DNA from 2 places in the Streptococcus sp. cx1 genome. Region 1 is predicted to be linked to the other one. Evidence: predicted binding sites of a transcription regulator. Region 1 holds the regulator's gene; the other holds the start of a gene.
The links. Region 1 encodes Rex, which represses fermentation and respiration genes when NADH is low (regulators of the CRP and FNR family bind a similar motif). Its sites were predicted from a motif close to TTGTGAANTANTTCACAA; they were not measured.

Region 1 (8,878 bases):
ACTATCTGTAGTTTTATTACAATAGCCCTAACTGGGCTTAGCATCTTATTTTTTTAAAGGAGTCACCATCGTCATGGTACATCAAAAAGCAAACCCACAATTGAAATTGTTCTCGCTCAGCTCAAACCCAGAAATTGCTGAAAAAATTGCTGAGGCTACTGGATTGCCACTTGGTAAAGTATCTTCACGTCAATTTTCTGACGGTGAAATCATGATCAACATTGAAGAGTCTGTTCGTGGGGACGATATCTATATCATCCAATCTACTAGCAACCCTGTTAACGACCACCTTTGGGAATTGCTCATCATGATTGATGCCTGCAAACGTGCCAGTGCTAACTCTGTCAACGTTGTTATGCCTTACTTTGGTTATGCACGTCAAGACCGTATCGCTGCGTCACGTGAACCCATCACTGCTAAATTGATTGCCAATATGCTAGTTAAAGCTGGTGTCAATCGTCTCTTGACGCTTGACCTTCACGCTGTCCAAGTTCAAGGATTCTTCGATATCCCAGTAGATAACCTCTTCACAATGCCTTTGTTTGCTGAATACTACAACAAAAAAAGATTCACAGGAAGTGATGTTGTCGTTGTTAGCCCTAAAAATTCGGGTGTTAAACGTGCTCGTAGCTTGGCGGACTACCTTGATGCACCAATCGCTATCATTGACTACGCCCAAGATGATTCAGAACGTGAAGAAGGCTACATCATCGGTGAGGTTGAAGGAAAAACAGCAATCTTGGTTGATGATATCCTTAACACTGGTAAAACGTTTGCTGAAGCTGCTAAAATCCTTGAACGTGGTGGCGTTAAAGACATCTATGCAGTAGCTAGTCACGGTCTCTTTGCAGGAGGTGCTGCTGAAGTCCTCAACGCTGCCCCAATTAAAGAAATCTTGGTGACAGATTCAGTTGCAACTAAAGAAAAAGTTCCTACAAACGTTAAATACATTTCAGCAAGTAAGCTAATCGCTAACGCTACTACTCGTATTTTCGAACGTCAACCACTTAGCCCACTCTTTGCTTACACTGCAAACGAGGACTAAGCTATGGTTTATTTGGACAACGCAGCAACAACTCCTTTAAATACTGCTGCTATTTCAGCTATGACACATGTCATGACTGAAACCTTTGGGAATCCATCCAGCCTCCATGCTTACGGTCGACAGGCTTCTAAGGAACTTCGTGAAGCCCGTGAAGAAATGGCCAAACACTTTGAAGTCCCTGCTCGTAAGCTTATTTTCACTTCTGGAGGGACTGAAGGAAACAATACAGCTATCAAAGGTTACGCCCTAGCCAATCAATCTAAAGGTAAGCACCTGATTACAACTGCTATTGAACACCACTCTGTCCTTCACACTATGGCCTACTTGGAAGAGCGTTTTGGTTTTGAAGTAACCTATATTCAGCCAGAAAATCAAGTCATTACTGCCCAACAAATCGCTGATGCCTTACGTGACGATACCATTCTGGTTTCTGTTATGTATGCTAATAATGAGACTGGCCAATTACTTCCTATTAAGGAAATTGGTGACTTGCTTGCCAATCACCAAGCTGCCTTCCACGTCGATGCCGTTCAGGTAGCAGGAAAGCTTCCTATTCACCCAGAGGAACTTGGAGCCGATTTTCTCTCTATTAGTGCCCATAAATTCCACGGACCTAAAGGTGTCGGCTTGCTCTATCATAACGATTTGCATTTTGACAACCTACTCCATGGTGGCGAGCAAGAAGAAAAACGCCGTGCTAGTACTGAAAACTTGGTCGGGATTGCAGGTATGACCGCTGCTTACAAACAAGCTAGCGACCACTACCAAGACAATTATCAGCATGTTAAAAAGATTCGTCAGGCCTTTCTAGATTCCCTTACCATTCCTTATGAAATCAATGGTGGAGGACCTAGCCTACCTCACGTCATCAACATCAGTTTTCCTGATAAGGAAAACGGCCCTCTCTTAACCTTGTTAGACCTAGCAGGCTTTGCTGTCTCAACAGGTTCTGCTTGTACTGCTGGAACTGTTGATCCAAGTCATGTCATCCAGGCCCTCTATGGCAAGGATTCTGACAAGCTAAAAACAGCCATTCGCATTAGTTTATCAGAGGAAAATACCGCTGAAGAACTCCAGGCCCTAGCAGAAAAACTTAATCAAATCATAGGAGACTAACATGGCATTTGAAAAAAGCATTCATTTGACTGACTGTAAGTACCGTTACACCATCAGTCCTAATGTCAAAAAATTCACTCTACGTGATACGACTTTTGTGCAAAATAAAATCGGAAACTACGAGTTGCACCGCCTTCTCGAAAAAGTGCCTAACTCAGGCGAAGGTTTCCCACTCAAAATCACTATTAACAAAGACTTGACCGGCTTCAAATTGTCTATCACAGACAAATCTGGCCTTCGTAACGTTAATATCTTTAAAAATGAAGATCACCACATCTTGCAAGAGAAATTCTACTTCTTGATGCAGAGTTTGGTTGATCGTAACGTTTTCGAGCAAGAAGAAGTCTAAATTTTTTCTTACTACATAGAAATAGCCTATCCATGTGATAGGTTTTTTATATCGCCTCATCTACACTATTTTGTTGCAATCTTCACAAACTTTTCTTAAAATATAGGAGAATCATACTAATTAAAGAAAGGAAAGCGATCAATGACATTTGAGAAAAACATCCCAAACGCCACTGCCAAACGTCTCTCTCTCTACTATCGTATTTTCAAACGATTCCATCGTGAAAATATCGACAAAGCAAGCTCTAAACAAATTGCTGAAGCGATTGGGATTGACCCTGCTACTGTTCGTCGTGACTTCTCCTATTTTGGTGAGCTAGGTCGCCGTGGTTTTGGTTATGACGTAAACAAGCTGATGACATTTTTCGCTGAACTCCTAAATGACAATGCGACTACCAAGGTACTCCTCGTAGGTGTTGGTAATGTCGGGCGTGCCCTCCTCCACTACCGTTTTCAAGAGCGTAACCGCATGCAGCTGGTCATGGCTTTTGATACAGATGATAATGAATTAGTAGGGACACAAACCGAAGATAAGATCCCTATCTATGGTATCTCTCAAATCAAGGAGAAAATCGCTCAAGAAGATATCAAAACAGCCATCCTGACAGTGCCATCAGTTAAGGCCCAGGAGGTGGCTGATCTTTTGGTTGATGCCGGAATTGAAGGCATTCTCTGCTTCTCTCCGGTCAATCTCAATCTCCCACGCCACGTGGTAGTCCAGTACGTAGACCTGACTAGCGAACTACAAACCCTACTCTATTTCATGAAAGAAGAAGAAAAATCAAGGAGAAAGAATGACTAAACCAATTATCGGAATCACAGCCAATGTAAGGCCTAATCCAGCCCATGAAGATATTAACTGGTCCTACGCCCCAACTGGCTTTGTAGAAGGAGTTCAACGAGCCGGAGGCCTAGCAATCCTACTACCCGTATCCGATCCTTCGGAAGCTAAGACCTATATCTCCATGATTGACAAGCTCATCCTTATCGGTGGGCAAAACGTTGACCCTAAATTCTACAATGAAGAAAACCATGCCAGTGAAGACGATTTCTTCCTTGAGCGTGATATCTTTGAAATGGCGCTCATCGAGGAAGCCACTAAGCAGAAGAAACCTATCTTTTCAATCTGTCGTGGTACCCAACTCATGAATGTCGCACTAGGTGGTAGTCTCCACCAAGACATCGAGAATCACTGGCAGGACAAGCCTTCTGATTACCTCTACCATGAGATGATTGTTGAAGAGGACAGTAAGTTGGCAGAAATTTACGGGCGTGAAACCTCTATCAACTCCTTCCACCACCAAAGTATCAAACACTTGGCCTCTGACCTTCGTGTCATAGCGCGTGACCCTGAGGACAACACTGTCGAAGCCGTTGAGTCAAATACACCAGACCTTCGCTTCCTTGGTGTACAGTGGCACCCAGAGCTTCTCCTAGATAAACGTGAAGAAGACCTCAAACTCTTTGAATACGTCGTTAACGAACTTTAAAAGCAACTGAGACTGCACTCAGTTGCTTTTCTCTTGTCTTTATCACATAGGCTCCATCTAAAGCTCAAAATCCTCCCTCTCCTCTCGAAAGGAATAATAGGTCGATTTGCCAACAATCAGATGATCAAGCAAACAAATCCCCAAATCATCACAAGACCGCTTAATCTTTTGCGTAAAATCAATATCATTGCGACTCGGATAGGCCTCACCTGACGGATGATTGTGAACCACAATCAAGGACGTTGCCATCAGATGACAAGCATAATGCAAAATCTCACGTGGCTCGGCAATCGAACGTCGAACACCACCAATAAAGACCGTCTTTTGCTGAATAATACGATTCTGCGTATCCAAATAGATAGCCACCAGATGCTCCTGAGGCTTGTCCCCAATATCCAACATCATACGACGGGCCACCTGCTGACTGGACATAATCTGCTCGGAACGAGCCAACTCAGCCTTCTCAATCCGCTTAGCCAACTCCACCATAGCCTTCAGCTCAATAGACTTCACACGCCCAATACCAGGAATCTCCTGAAGCTCATTCAGGGACAAGCGAGACAAATCCGCCAAACTCGTCATCCCTTTCAAAATACGATTAGCCATAGATAAGACCGACTCAGACTTGGTCCCTGTTCGCAGCACTATCGCCAACAACTCCTGGTCCGATAAAACCTCTGCACCCTTCTGTAAGAGTCGCTCACGAGGCAAAAGTCCCGACTCCTCAGATACAATACTATACATAAGAAAAAACCTCCTACTTACCTATTCGTAAGTGGGAGGGGGATAATTACTATTTCATAGTATTTTTACTACTCTTGGATGTAAATCTACGTTTTATTCTTCTCAAAATATACTTCACAGCAGTTCCTGGACCTACAATAATATATTTGAGAGCACCTTTTATACCACCGATATTATCAAAATTAATATAGGTATTTGGTAAAGTATCAGGTCGGATATTTAACACAACATTATCTACAAAAGGCGTAATATAGATATCGTTTTTTGCAATCGCATAATCATAACGTCTTGCCCATGCGAGGTAAACTAGAATACGCTCAATTGAATGCAAAATGGTATGTTGAGGAATTGGTTCTGCTGGGATTTCTTCATCTTGCAAATCAAGGTCAAACAACGGTTTCAAAGCATCATATTTAAACCAAATAAATGTTCCATAACTCATGATAAAAGTATTCATCTTATCAAAGTCAATTTCTCGACCAAGATTCATACGCTCCCATAAATCATTCATTCCTTCGGCAAAACGATTCTCATTCCAAGGATCCACAATTTTAGTATAACGGAAGAAAGTTGGAATATCAGCAATTACAAGCCCTAACCTATCATCACGTTCTAGATTTGCAATAATATTATCAGCAGGTTGAATTAACATTGAGAAAAGTTCATTTCGCCATGAATCTCCAACCCAATAAGGGTATTCTGGTGATTTTTTCGTATGGAAATGTCCAATATAATCATAAGCAGAAAGTTCATCTTTCAACTTAAGCATTGGAATAACATCACGTCCACGATTCCCAGTAATAAAGATTCGAGCTACTTTTCCATTCTTATCAAGGATAGACTGAATCTCTTCCTTCTTCTCTTCAGAATCCGTTGTTAAGAAGAGGTCATAAGTAAAGTGAAAATTCTCAAATTGCTTCAAAAAGTCTTCGAGTAAGTCGACATAGTAGGTGTGAAGATGTACAGCAATTTTTTTAGTGTCTGAATATGTCTCTGAGCTTTCCTCAATGACTTTGCGATCAAGTAAATAAGGTGGAGTCGGTAAACTCATATCCGACATGTGTGACAAAATGAATTCTACCGGATAGTCCGTTCTATTCTCAATTTCCTTAAGCAAATAAGGTGCAAGGTGCTGGGTTAAATCAAATGTCTTAACCTTAATAAATGGAACCCCTGCATCAAGCAAAACATGAGGATAATGAATTGTAAAATTACTATGGAAAAACTTATCATTTAGTGGAATCGTATTAAGAATCGATTCATACTTAAATCCAGCATCCATAAACTTCTTGGTATAAAGAGTTTCATAATTATCGATTACCTTTTGAACATCTTCGAAACTCTCAACTGACTTCCAGAACTTTTGGAAAACACTAGATTCAACTAAACGTTTTTTAAATGAAATAAAGTAAGATTGCAAATGTTCATGAATATAAATATCACCAGCCTTGATTCCTTGATGATTAGTCATACCCCAAAAATCTACATTTGGGTTTGATTCATATTTATCATAGATTGGTGCCATATCCCATAGAGGACCAAAACAGGTATCATTCATAACAGTGACAGAATCATACTGTTTCAAGTTATCAAATCCAACAAATTCCATACCATCATGCCAAGCAGCAAAATCGTAACCCTTATTCTCACGTTGGATAAAATCATCAATCAAGTGTTTATCACGAAGCTTTTGTACTTCACTTTCACTAAGACGACTATTTGAAATAAAAACCAATTTATCAAACAAGGGTCTCATATGTTCAAGTTGATAAAATACATGTCGACTAATATGATCATATTTATTGAAATGAACATAAAGCAATAGACGTTTCATTTACTTCTCCTAAAGAAATTAATAATTTTAGTTGGTATTGTCCATCTTCTCGAAGTAACAACACTGTTATATTGGATTTGTAAGTCATCATATAAACTCTGTATACGATTCAACTCACTTTGAAAATCTTGATTTTCTTTCTTCAAGACTTCAATATACTCATTTTGGTCATGAGAAATCTGTGATACCTGATTTAGTTTCAAATTCAAGTCTTCTATCTGACGGTCTTTTTTAAAAACTAAGATATCCAAATCACGATCCTTAACGAGGGCCAAGTGTGAAATTCTTTGAATATCCTGATCTGGATACTTGTTGAGATATTTAATTTGAGAATCTAAGATACCAGTGAACCGCCTTTCAGCAGTCTCCAATGTCATAGGTTTTGAATCAGATCCCAAATTCATACGATATACAGTAGTGGAATCACTCAAAAAAGAAATTTTAGTGCGTTTGAATAATTCAAGTTGCAACTCAAATGTATCGTCTGCAGCTGTATCGCTAATTTGAGCAGATACATCTTGCATAAGAGCGGTATCAACCACCCAGGTTGAAGCCATTGTCATTCCTTTCATGACAAGCATCTCTTCGTAAGAATCAATCAAAGGAAGTGCCTTATTAGCAAAGGCATCTTTTTGGATAAGATTTCCGTCTAGGTCTACCATGTCAAATTCGGTATTTGACCATAGTGAATCCGTTGAAGCATCTAGCAAATCAACTTGCTTTTGAAGTTTTAATGGGTCCGTCCAAAAATCATCACTATCACATCTCGCGATGTATTGACCCTTAGCTTCTTGGCAAACTTTTTTCCATGTTCTAGTAATGCCAAGATTCACTTCATTACGAAAAGTTCTAACTTTTTCAGGAAACTTTTTTTGATACTCTTGAATAATCTCATACGAATGATCTGTTGAAGCATCATCAATGATAATAATCTCAAAATCAAAATTAGTTTTCTGATTGAGAAAGCTATCTATAGCCTCTCGTACCCAATCCCCCTTATTATAATTGGTACAAATAATCGATACTTTCATTCAAACTTCCCTTTTTTCTCTTAAGAAAAACTCCACTTCCCATTTCTTTGAATAATACCAGTTGCAGAATCTTTAGCTGACTCGTCATCTTCATCAATATCATCCCTATTTAGAACAATAACTGGAATCTCATCAGCTGGAAGAAAGGCTAGAACTTGGTTATTCGCATCCCTTACAGTAATTTCGAGTTTTAACTTAATATCGTTTAGCCCTGCCAGTGAACACTGATAGTTTACTTTAACATCACCCTTGCCACTTGTTAAATTATCCATCGTATTATCATTGTAAATCCAAATATTACGATCAATATCTGTAAATGAGATAGCAATATAAGTAGGCACATCTTCTAGCAGAGTATACATCAAATCAAATGAAATTGGTTCATTTGGTGTCGCTCTCTTAGAAGACAATAGTGATAACTTCAGATTTTCCACAACTGAACCACTTCTTTCAATTCCTGATTGTTCTGAAGTGATTACTTGTTCTGTATTGTCAAAACTATATTGATTGGCAACGTCTCTAGGCTCGCCTTTGGCTTTAATGTATCCGTCCTCAATCAAAATAGCCTTGTTACAGTACTTCTTAACAGCTCCCATATCATGGGTTACAAGAATTGTTGTTTTCCCTGATTTCTTACGTTCCATAAAGTAGTCATTACACTTACGTTGGAAGGCTTCATCACCTACTGCAAGAACCTCGTCAAGGATAAGAACATCACCCTGTGCCTTGATAGCCACAGAGAAAGCCAAACGGACCTGCATACCAGACGAGTAGTTCTTGAGTTTTTGGTTCATGAAATCTTCAAGCTCTGCGAACTCAACAATCTCATCATACATGGCATCAACTTCTGCCGTCGTAAAGCCAAGCATGGCTCCGTTCATATAAACATTCTCACGTCCAGTTAATTCAGGGTTGAAACCGACACCAAGTTCAATAAATGAAACCATTTTGCCATTTACGGTAACCGTCCCTTGTTCAGGAACATAAATTTGAGAAATAATCTTCAATAATGTTGATTTCCCTGAACCATTTCGTCCCACGATTCCGAAGAAATCACCTTCCTCAACTTCGAAGTCAATGTCTTTCAAGACATGTTGTTCTTTATAGCCTTTGATTCCTTTAAACCTATTTACTAGGGCAGTTCTAAGACTTTGAGTAGACTCAACCGGTAATTTGAAAAACTTACTTACATGGTCCACTTTAACTGCAATTTTCTTTTCTGTCATTAGAGAATCTCCGCGAATTTTTTAGCTTGATGATGGAAAATGTA
Region 2 (8,878 bases), on a different contig from region 1:
TTAAAATTTCTGTTGCCATAAGCGCCCTCCTATCCTTTCAAGTCCTGAATCAATTCATCAGCTACTTTCAAAACCTTATCCGCATCAGGGATATAGGCTTGTTCTAAGTTTGTCGCAAATGGAACAGGAGTATTTGGAGCACAAACACATTTCACTGGTCCATCAAGATAATCAAAAGCTTTATCTGAAACTACAGATGCAATATCAGTTGCAGTATTGTTATGTGGATTGGCCTCATCCACAATAATTAAACGACCAGTTTTCTTCACGGAATTTAACACTGTTTCTTCATCCCATGGAGCAACTGTACGAAGATCAATCACTTCTACAGAAATGTTGTCTTTTGCCAAGCGGTCGGCGACCTCATAGGCTACATACAACATTTTACCAATTGTCACAATTGTTAAATCCTTACCTTCTCTACGAACGGCAGCCTTACCAATTGGTACAGTATAGTATTCTTCTGGCACTTCCCCTTTTAAGCCATAGAGGGTTTTGTCCTCAGAAAAAATAACAACATTATCATCCTCAATTGACGCCAGTAGTAAACCTTTAGCATCATAAGGGGTAGCAGGAACGACCACCTTAATACCAGGAATCGATCCAAATAAACCGTAATAGGATCCAGAGTGTTGCGCAGCAGCTGAAGCTCCTGCCCCGTGCATAGTACGAACAACCATCGGAACTTTAGCTTTACCGCCAAACATGTAACGCATCTTAGAAGCCTGTCCTAATAGGGCATCAAAACAGAATCCAATAAAATCATTAAACATCAACTCTGGTACAGGTCTTAGTCCCGTAAGCGCCATCCCCACCGAAGCTGATAAATAGCCGTGCTCAGAAATCGGAGTATCAATAACACGTTCCCTGCCATATTTCGGCATCAATCCTCGTGTGATACCCATGACACCGCCCCAGGCATCCTCGTTATTATTTTCTAAGTGTTCAACATTAACACCACCTGAGATATCCTCTCCTAGGAGAACAACTCGCTCGTCTCTTTCCATGGCTTGATCGAGCCCTTCATTGATGGCTTTCATAAATAATGTTTCTCTAGTCATTATGAATCCTCCTCAATCAGTCTGCAAATACGTCTTCGTAGAGAGCTTCTTCTTTTGGAATTGGGCTCTCTTGAGCAAAGTGGATTGCATCTTCAACATCTCTTTGTGATTGGGCAACAATCTCATCCAATTCATCTTGGCTAAGGATACCCTTTTCAGTTACCAGGTCACGAAATACTTCCAAGGCATCCACATCTGCCCATTCTTTTTCGATTCCATCTGGTGCTTTGTATTTTTGCTCATCTCCTTCGAAATGGCCATGGTTACGATAAGTAATAGCTTCAATTAACGTTGAACCATCTCCACGACGCGCACGTTCAACGGCCTCTTTAGCCACTTGATAAACAGCAAATAAATCCTTACCATTTACGCGAACTCCAGGCATATTGTAAGCTTGTGCACGTTCAGCAATTGTTGGTGAACCTGATGAATACCATTGTGGTGTTGATTCTGCAAAAAGGTTGTTTTCATTTACAAATACCACAGGTAGATTCCAAATAGAGGCCATGTTTAAGCACTCATGAAAATTACCTTCATTGGCAGCACCATCACCAAAGAAACATACAGCAACATCATCAGTCTTTAGATATTTGTTGCGCATAGCAGCCCCAGTCGCAAGACCAAAGCCTCCGCCTACCATACCATTAGCACCAAGGATTCCTTTATCCAAATCAGCGATATGCATAGAGCCACCCTTACCTTTACCAAGCCCAGTAGACTTACCAAAGATTTCAGCCATCATTTTTTTAAGGTCTCCACCTTTAGCCACACAGTGTCCATGTCCTCGATGTGTGCTAGTAATGTAGTCTTTATCAGTCAAGTTAGCACATACCCCAGTCGCAATAGCTTCCTCACCTGAGTAAAGGTGAACAAATCCTGGAATTTGACCGAGTGAAAAGAAATGTCGTGCATTTTCTTCAAAATTTCGAATATCCCACATAGTCTTATACATGGATTTAGCCTCTTCTTTTGAAACATTTTCCACACCAAGATCATGGGCAGTTTGAACCTTAACTTCTTCCTTGGTTAAGGTTTGTCCCTGATGTTTTTCTTTCATTAGGGCTTGTGGCAATTCTTGATAATGTGTCATATTGTTTCCTCCTTCTATAGAGAGCTTTATAAAAAACAAATATTATTGACATATATATAGATTTGAAAAAATGAGAATGGCTGTGCTAAACCTATCCATCGACCTTAGGACCTTAAAATCAGTCTTGCAACTTCCTGAACCAACTCAGAAATTGTTGGATGTGCAAAAATTGTCTTATCAAGCTGATCAAGTGTTCCTTCAGCATCTTTCAAGACAATCAAGGATTGTAAAATATCAGTTGCATGTGGGCCAACGATAACGGCACCTAATAGTAGGTGATAGCGTTTTTCAGAGACAATTTTAACAAAACCCTTTGCTGAATTAGACGCAATGGCTCGACCATTATAAACATAAGGAAGTTGACCAACTGATAAATCATATCCTTGTTGTACCGCCTCCTCTTCTGACAAGCCAAAAGAAGCAATCTCCGGCGTTGTAAAGAGCGACCGTGGAACACTTGAATTATCAACCGGTTCCTCAGCCTGACGACAAATGGCTCGAACAGCTTTGATTCCCTCGCTACTAGCAACATGAGCTAACATATATCCAGGAATCAAATCCCCAATCGCATAAACACCTGATTGAGATGACTCGTAATAACTATCTACCTTAATAAAGCCTTTTTCGGTCAACTCCAAACCCATCATTTGGGCTAACTCAATATTTGGCTTACGCCCAGTTGCTACAAGCAAGTTATCATAAGAGTAGGACTTCCCATCTGCTAAAATTACAGCATTTTCTTTAACCCTATCTATGCTAACTCCCTCCAGAATGGTAATTCCAAGTTGTTCCATCTTTTCTCTAATAATGGAACGTGCTTCGTCATCTTCAGTTGCTAAAATTGTTGGTGCAACCTCTATCACTGTCACATCCACACCAAGTGGAGCCATGGCAAAAGCTAACTCAACGGAAATAATACCTCCACCAATGATAACCAAACGTTGAGGAAGTTCCTTTAAGTTGAAAAAGCTATCTGTTGTCAAATAGTTAACATCGTTAATACCAGGAATAGGAGGAATAAATGGATGACTCCCCGTCGCCAAAATAACAGACTTACCTGAGACTCTTTCACCATTAACTTGGAAGGTTTTATCAGAAATATAAGCTGCCTCACCTTCAATATAGGTGATACCTAATTGTTTAAAACTTGATTGAATACCAGACTGTAGTGTTGCTACGACTTGATCTTTGCGAGCAACAAGTTTTTGAAAATCAAGATTATCTTTTAAAACTGTCACTCCATACTGAGAGGCTTCTTTAGCAGCTAATAGCCAATGGGCATGTTCAAGATAGGCTTTGGATGGGATACATCCAACGTTCAAACAGGTGCCACCTATGGAGTTTTTCTCAATGACAGTTACCTTTTTACCTAAACGGGCAGCTTCTTCAGCAGCAACATAACCACCAGGACCTGCCCCTATAATGAGAATATCACATTGACTCAAAACAATACTCCTTTCTAGAATGGAAGTCGGCTGTTAGCCGAACCACTTCAAGTAGGACAAAAACTCGGAGATGTTTTTGAAAGCGTTTTCTATACTTTGATTATAAAACTAATACTTATGAAAATCAAGTAATTCACTGAAAATGTGATGTTTTGGTAGTGAAAACATTCACAAGTAATGCAAGCGTTTGCCATTCTCTAATCGGGATGATGTTAGCACTTATATTTTGCTGATTTGTATAAAAACTAGAAAAATACAAATCTCCCCCAATCATTAAATAATTCTTCAAAATGTTATAAAAAACACTCTAGCGTCTATAGCTTGGATAAAACTATAGAAATTAGAGTGCTTTTACTATTAGAAAGAATATGTATATGGAGTTAAAAAGGAATTTGAATTAATCTAAAGAAAGTTGATTTTTCAACTGAATAATATTATAAGAATATCGATTTGTAGTTATTTTGAAAGTAATCTTATAAGTGAGTAATTAGGAGTAGAATATGACAACTCTATTTTTTTGTAGAGTAGCTTTTGTAGCTTTTATGTGAAAAATCAATTGGCTATTTAATTATTTATCGTCCTTTTTAATCATATTTTTCACACCTTCGATAGCGCCTTCAACAGCATCTTTGGCATCTTCGGCAACTTCTTTCACTTTTGAGACTGCTTTTTCAGCAGCACCCTCTTTTTCTGTTTTTTTATCACCAGTTAATTTTCCGACACCTTCTTTAAATGCGCCTTTAGCTTGGTTGAGTTTTTCTTCTACTGACATAATTTTATCCTCCTTTGGACATAAAGATTGTTAAATATGAACGCTCTTCAATAATACATTCAAATTTTTAAGTATAACAAGATAAGTTAAATTATAGCTTTTGTGTTGAAGTCGAGTCATAAACAGCTTGAACACCCTCACTAACGTTATCTTTATTTGCTGATAAACCATTAGCTAGTCCATGTTTACCACTTTTTAAATTTATCAGCACTAAGTTTGCTAGTTGATTGGAGTCTTCCTATCGAAATATTGAAAATTATTCTTTTTTTCCTAAGAAAAATGATACTACTGCAACAACAATAACTGCCCCTAAAATTGATGGAATTAAGGCCATTCCAGCTAGTCTAGGTCCCCAAGAACCGAAGAGTGACTGTCCAACAGATGAACCAATTAAACCTGCAAAGATATTGGCAATTATTCCCATGGAACCTCCCTTTTTAGTGATTCCACCAGCAATAAAACCTATAAAGCCTCCGACAATAATAGCCCAAAGCATAATGTCTCCCCCTTTCTAAATAGAGGAAAGTTAGATTGTTTGGAAAATCAAACCATCTAAAGAGTTACATTTTAGCTAAAACATTTTTTATATTAATCTTAACAATCATAAGATTAATGTTAGTATATACCTGTTAATAACAGTATATGTTAATCAAATTGATAAGTCAATGAAAATGTTTGCGCTTACACAAAAATAGACATGAAAACCATCCTGGGATTTTGCAATCGCTTGTATGGTTTTACAATTTCTCTTATCTCATTTTTTTGTTAAAAGTCTACACATACTTCTACTATTATTAGGACTTCCTCTAAATGGATTGATTTATGAATTAAAAGTTTGATTAAACTGCTACATTCATATGATTGATTAGCATTTTAGCCACAAAAGAAAATAGCCCTAAGACGTTCGAGTGACGAAAGTAAAAATAAAATGTATAATTGAGACATGTAAACCCTTACACGGTTTTCTTTAAATCGTAAGTATCTAACAAAATAGTATAAATAATACACCAAACACTGCATCACTTTCAGTAGGAGTTTAAAATTAATATGGAGTAGTGAATTGATTACAAATTGAATGTAGAATATAAAACACGCCCACGTAAAGAAGTTACAATAATAATGACCAATGATTTAGATACGTCGTCAAAGAGTGAGCTTAAAAAGTTGACTATACTAACAAAGAGGGAGTACTGTTATGGAAAAAGTTTTGAAGGATGGTAAACTTTATTCTCTCATAGAATTTAGGGACAAAATCTATGAGGATTTAGATTTATCAAAAAGTGACTTAACCACTTTATTGTGTGCGATATTGATTGCATCTATTGGTTTGAATATGAATTCTATTCCAACAATTATAGGGGCAATGTTGATTTCTCCATTGATGACACCTATCCTTGGAGTAGGTTTTGCGTTAGCAATATTAGATACAAAACTTCTCAAAAAATCGTTTAAAGTTCTTTTTATTCAAGTTGCAGTAAGCCTCTTAGCCTCTACACTTTATTTTTTAATTTCGCCCATTTCTTATGCAAGTACGGAAATTATTGCTAGAACTTCGCCCACAATTTGGGACGTTGTAATAGCATTCGTCGGTGGATTAGCCGGCATTATTGGAGCACGAAAGAAAGAAGCTAATAACATTGTTCCTGGTGTCGCCATTGCAACTGCTCTTATGCCACCTGTTTGTACCGTGGGGTATTCTATTGCCACAGGAAATCTTGAGTATATGATAGGGGCGTCATATTTGTTCTCCATTAACTGCAGTTTTATTATGATTGCTACATATATTGGCACTAATGTGATGATGGTTAATAATCCTTATGTTAAACATAATCGTGAAGCCTCTAAAATGCGAAAAATATTAATTCTAGTCTCGCTTGTTCTTATTATTCCAAGTTTAGCTTCTGCAACTACCTTAGTTAGAGATACGCTAATCAATGAGTCTATCAATAATTATCTATCTGATCAATTTGAAAACCATACTATTTTGAAAAAGAAATATAGTAAAGAAAATAATACACTAAAGCTAACCATTTCAGGTAAATATCTTTCAGAAGCTGAGTTACAAGGTATCATTAACAAACAAAATGAATATGGTTTGAAAAATATCTCGATTCAGGTTTCACAATTAACAAATGATAGATTAACTGAAAAAGAATTAGTCGACTACATCATTCAATATAAAAACGATGATGATCTTCAACAAATAGAAAAGGATAAGTAAAAAGAATCCCCAAATAACAACAAGTAATGTGAGATATTAATTTGATAAGCATAAGAAACCGTTGAAAAGTATTGTCACTAGTAGTCCATAGGAGAAAATAGCAATGAAAAAAGTAATGATAATTATTAATCCAACTTCTGGAGGAGAAACAGCATTAGATTATAAAGAGATCTTGGAGAATAAGGCTAAAGAGTATTTTGATTATGTTGAAACTAAGATTACGCAAAAAGCCAAAGATGCAACTCAATTTGCTGAAAAAGCCTCTAAAGAAAAATATGATGCAGTAATTGTTTTTGGTGGAGACGGTACTGTAAATGAGGTTATTTCAGGGATTGCTGAAAAAAATCACATTCCAAAACTTGGGATTATTCCTGGTGGAACTGGTAATTTAATCACTAAGCTATTAGAAATCAAACAAAATATTGATCAAGCGATTGAAGAACTTGATTTCAATTTTACTAAAACCATTGATGTTGGAAAAGCTAATCAAAATTATTTTGGCTATATTTTTAGTGTTGGATCTTTACCAGAAGCTATTCATAACGTTGATATTGAAGATAAAACAAAGTACGGTATCTTTGCATATGCAATCAATACGATGAAGTCCGTTGTGGAAGACGATGTATTTAATATTCGTATTGAAAGCGAAAATGGCAATTATGAAGGTGAAGCTAGTCAGGTCTTAGTTCTTCTATCTAATTACTATGCAGACAAAAAACTATTTGATGAAAATACAGATGGATATGGAAATATCTTGATTTTAAAAGATGCATCCATCATTTCTAAATTATCGACTATCCCAGATTTGTTAAAAGGGGATCTAGTAGGTAACGATAATATCGAATATATCAAAGCGCGTAATATTAGGATTTCTTCAGAGGTTGAGTTAGAGTCAGATGTTGATGGAGACAAATCGGATAATCTTCCAGTAGATATAAAAATACTAGGGAACCATATCGAAGTATTCTCAGGCACCAAAGTATAGTTTTTCCCCTTCTACTTCTCCAACAAAAAAGTTTTAAATGATATAAGTTACTGCATCAACAACAATAATAGTCTTGTCCTTTTTGAAGTTAGGATATAAGTCAAAGGTAAGTAAATTACTTTTAATATACGGAGTTAAGGCGTTTTTTGATTCATGTCTAAAAACTTTTCGGAAGCATCAACTGTGATGGTAGTTTTCGAGCATAACAAAAAGTAGTGAAGAGATTCCATCGTCGGAATCTTCTTCACTACTTTTCTTCTCTCTTTCCTACTCAATCACCAATAGCAGCATTTCAGAGTTTCCACTCTTCAATCAACCAATCCGAAAAAGCATCATATCTTTCTTGGAGATTATCATGATGACCGTAGGGGTCAAATGCTGAATAAGTGGACAAGCACTGTTTTTTGATGCGTTCATGTACTTCTTTGGCAAAGCTAGGAGCCTTGGCCAGTCTATTCTTATGATTAGCCCCTTCAGTCAAACCGTTACGTAAATAGACCGAGCAAGACTTATTAAGAAGTTGATGGGATTGGCAGTAATCTACAAAATCTGGATACCAAAAGGATCCACAAATAGAAAAGATAAAAGGCATCTTATCACTGCTATAAAGACTGTGGATAGCAGCCAAACCACCCAGCGAGTAGCCTCCGTAAGCCATGCGACTGTCATCCAATCGAAACTCCTCTTGGATGCTATTTAAAATATGGCCAAATAGTTGGTCATGATAGCTGGCTAGCTTGCCACCAAAATCAGGACTTCCAGGTCTCAAAGCCTGAGCATACCAAGGTGTAAAATCATCCAAGCGATTCTTGGGCTCAAGGCCTATCAGGATAACAGAATCCGCTAGTTTTCCCAGATAATCCAGTTGTCCATCGTTCAGAAAAACAGCTGGATAAGTCTTAGTAGCATCATAAGACTCAGGAAGGGCAATCGTCACTCGAATGCCATGGCAGACAAAGTCTTTATTTATTAACAAAGTCATTAACCTTCTCAAGAGAATCAATCACAGATGGACCGTAATCCATAAGCTCATCATAAGAAATAGTCATGATTTTCTTGTTTTTAACGGCTGGTACATTTTCAAGAACAGCGTTCTTTTCCATCTTGTCTGTAGCATCCTTGTCCATGGCTTTATTACGGTCACTAGTTACATAGATAATCAATTCTGGTTCCATAGACACGAGATTTTCCAGAGTCAAATCTGATGTTCCTGTCGCAACATTGGTATAGCCAAGCTGATTAAGCATACTTTCTTGAAGGGCAGATTTGTAAGTTCCAAAGGTCTCATCGTTGTAGGCACACAT

Region 2: lpdA (dihydrolipoyl dehydrogenase) is a predicted target of Rex. The motif match lies at 3,753-3,770, and genes of this name have one in related genera.

What each region holds. Positions count from the first base shown of each region.
Region 1 is NZ_JBQSUN010000006.1:120,362-129,239, forward strand. Features, by position in the region: gene ACT170_RS08915 (ribose-phosphate diphosphokinase) at 74-1,045, shown strand; gene ACT170_RS08920 (cysteine desulfurase family protein) at 1,049-2,161, shown strand; gene ACT170_RS08925 (DUF1831 domain-containing protein) at 2,163-2,510, shown strand; gene ACT170_RS08930 (redox-sensing transcriptional repressor Rex) at 2,652-3,311, shown strand; gene ACT170_RS08935 (gamma-glutamyl-gamma-aminobutyrate hydrolase family protein) at 3,304-3,999, shown strand; gene radC (RadC family protein) at 4,057-4,743, opposite strand; gene ACT170_RS08945 (rhamnan synthesis F family protein) at 4,793-6,577, opposite strand; gene ACT170_RS08950 (glycosyltransferase family 2 protein) at 6,574-7,608, opposite strand; gene ACT170_RS08955 (ABC transporter ATP-binding protein) at 7,629-8,834, opposite strand; gene ACT170_RS08960 (ABC transporter permease) at 8,834-8,878, opposite strand, start outside.
Region 2 is NZ_JBQSUN010000001.1:309,733-318,610, reverse strand. Features, by position in the region: gene ACT170_RS01540 (dihydrolipoamide acetyltransferase family protein) at 1-19, opposite strand, end outside; gene ACT170_RS01535 (alpha-ketoacid dehydrogenase subunit beta) at 30-1,061, opposite strand; gene ACT170_RS01530 (thiamine pyrophosphate-dependent dehydrogenase E1 component subunit alpha) at 1,078-2,151, opposite strand; gene lpdA (dihydrolipoyl dehydrogenase) at 2,256-3,596, opposite strand; gene ACT170_RS01520 (CsbD family protein) at 4,165-4,368, opposite strand; gene ACT170_RS01515 (GlsB/YeaQ/YmgE family stress response membrane protein) at 4,625-4,864, opposite strand; gene ACT170_RS01510 (DUF389 domain-containing protein) at 5,564-6,589, shown strand; gene ACT170_RS01505 (diacylglycerol/lipid kinase family protein) at 6,693-7,574, shown strand; gene ACT170_RS01500 (alpha/beta hydrolase-fold protein) at 7,867-8,556, opposite strand; gene ACT170_RS01495 (ABC transporter substrate-binding protein) at 8,537-8,878, opposite strand, start outside.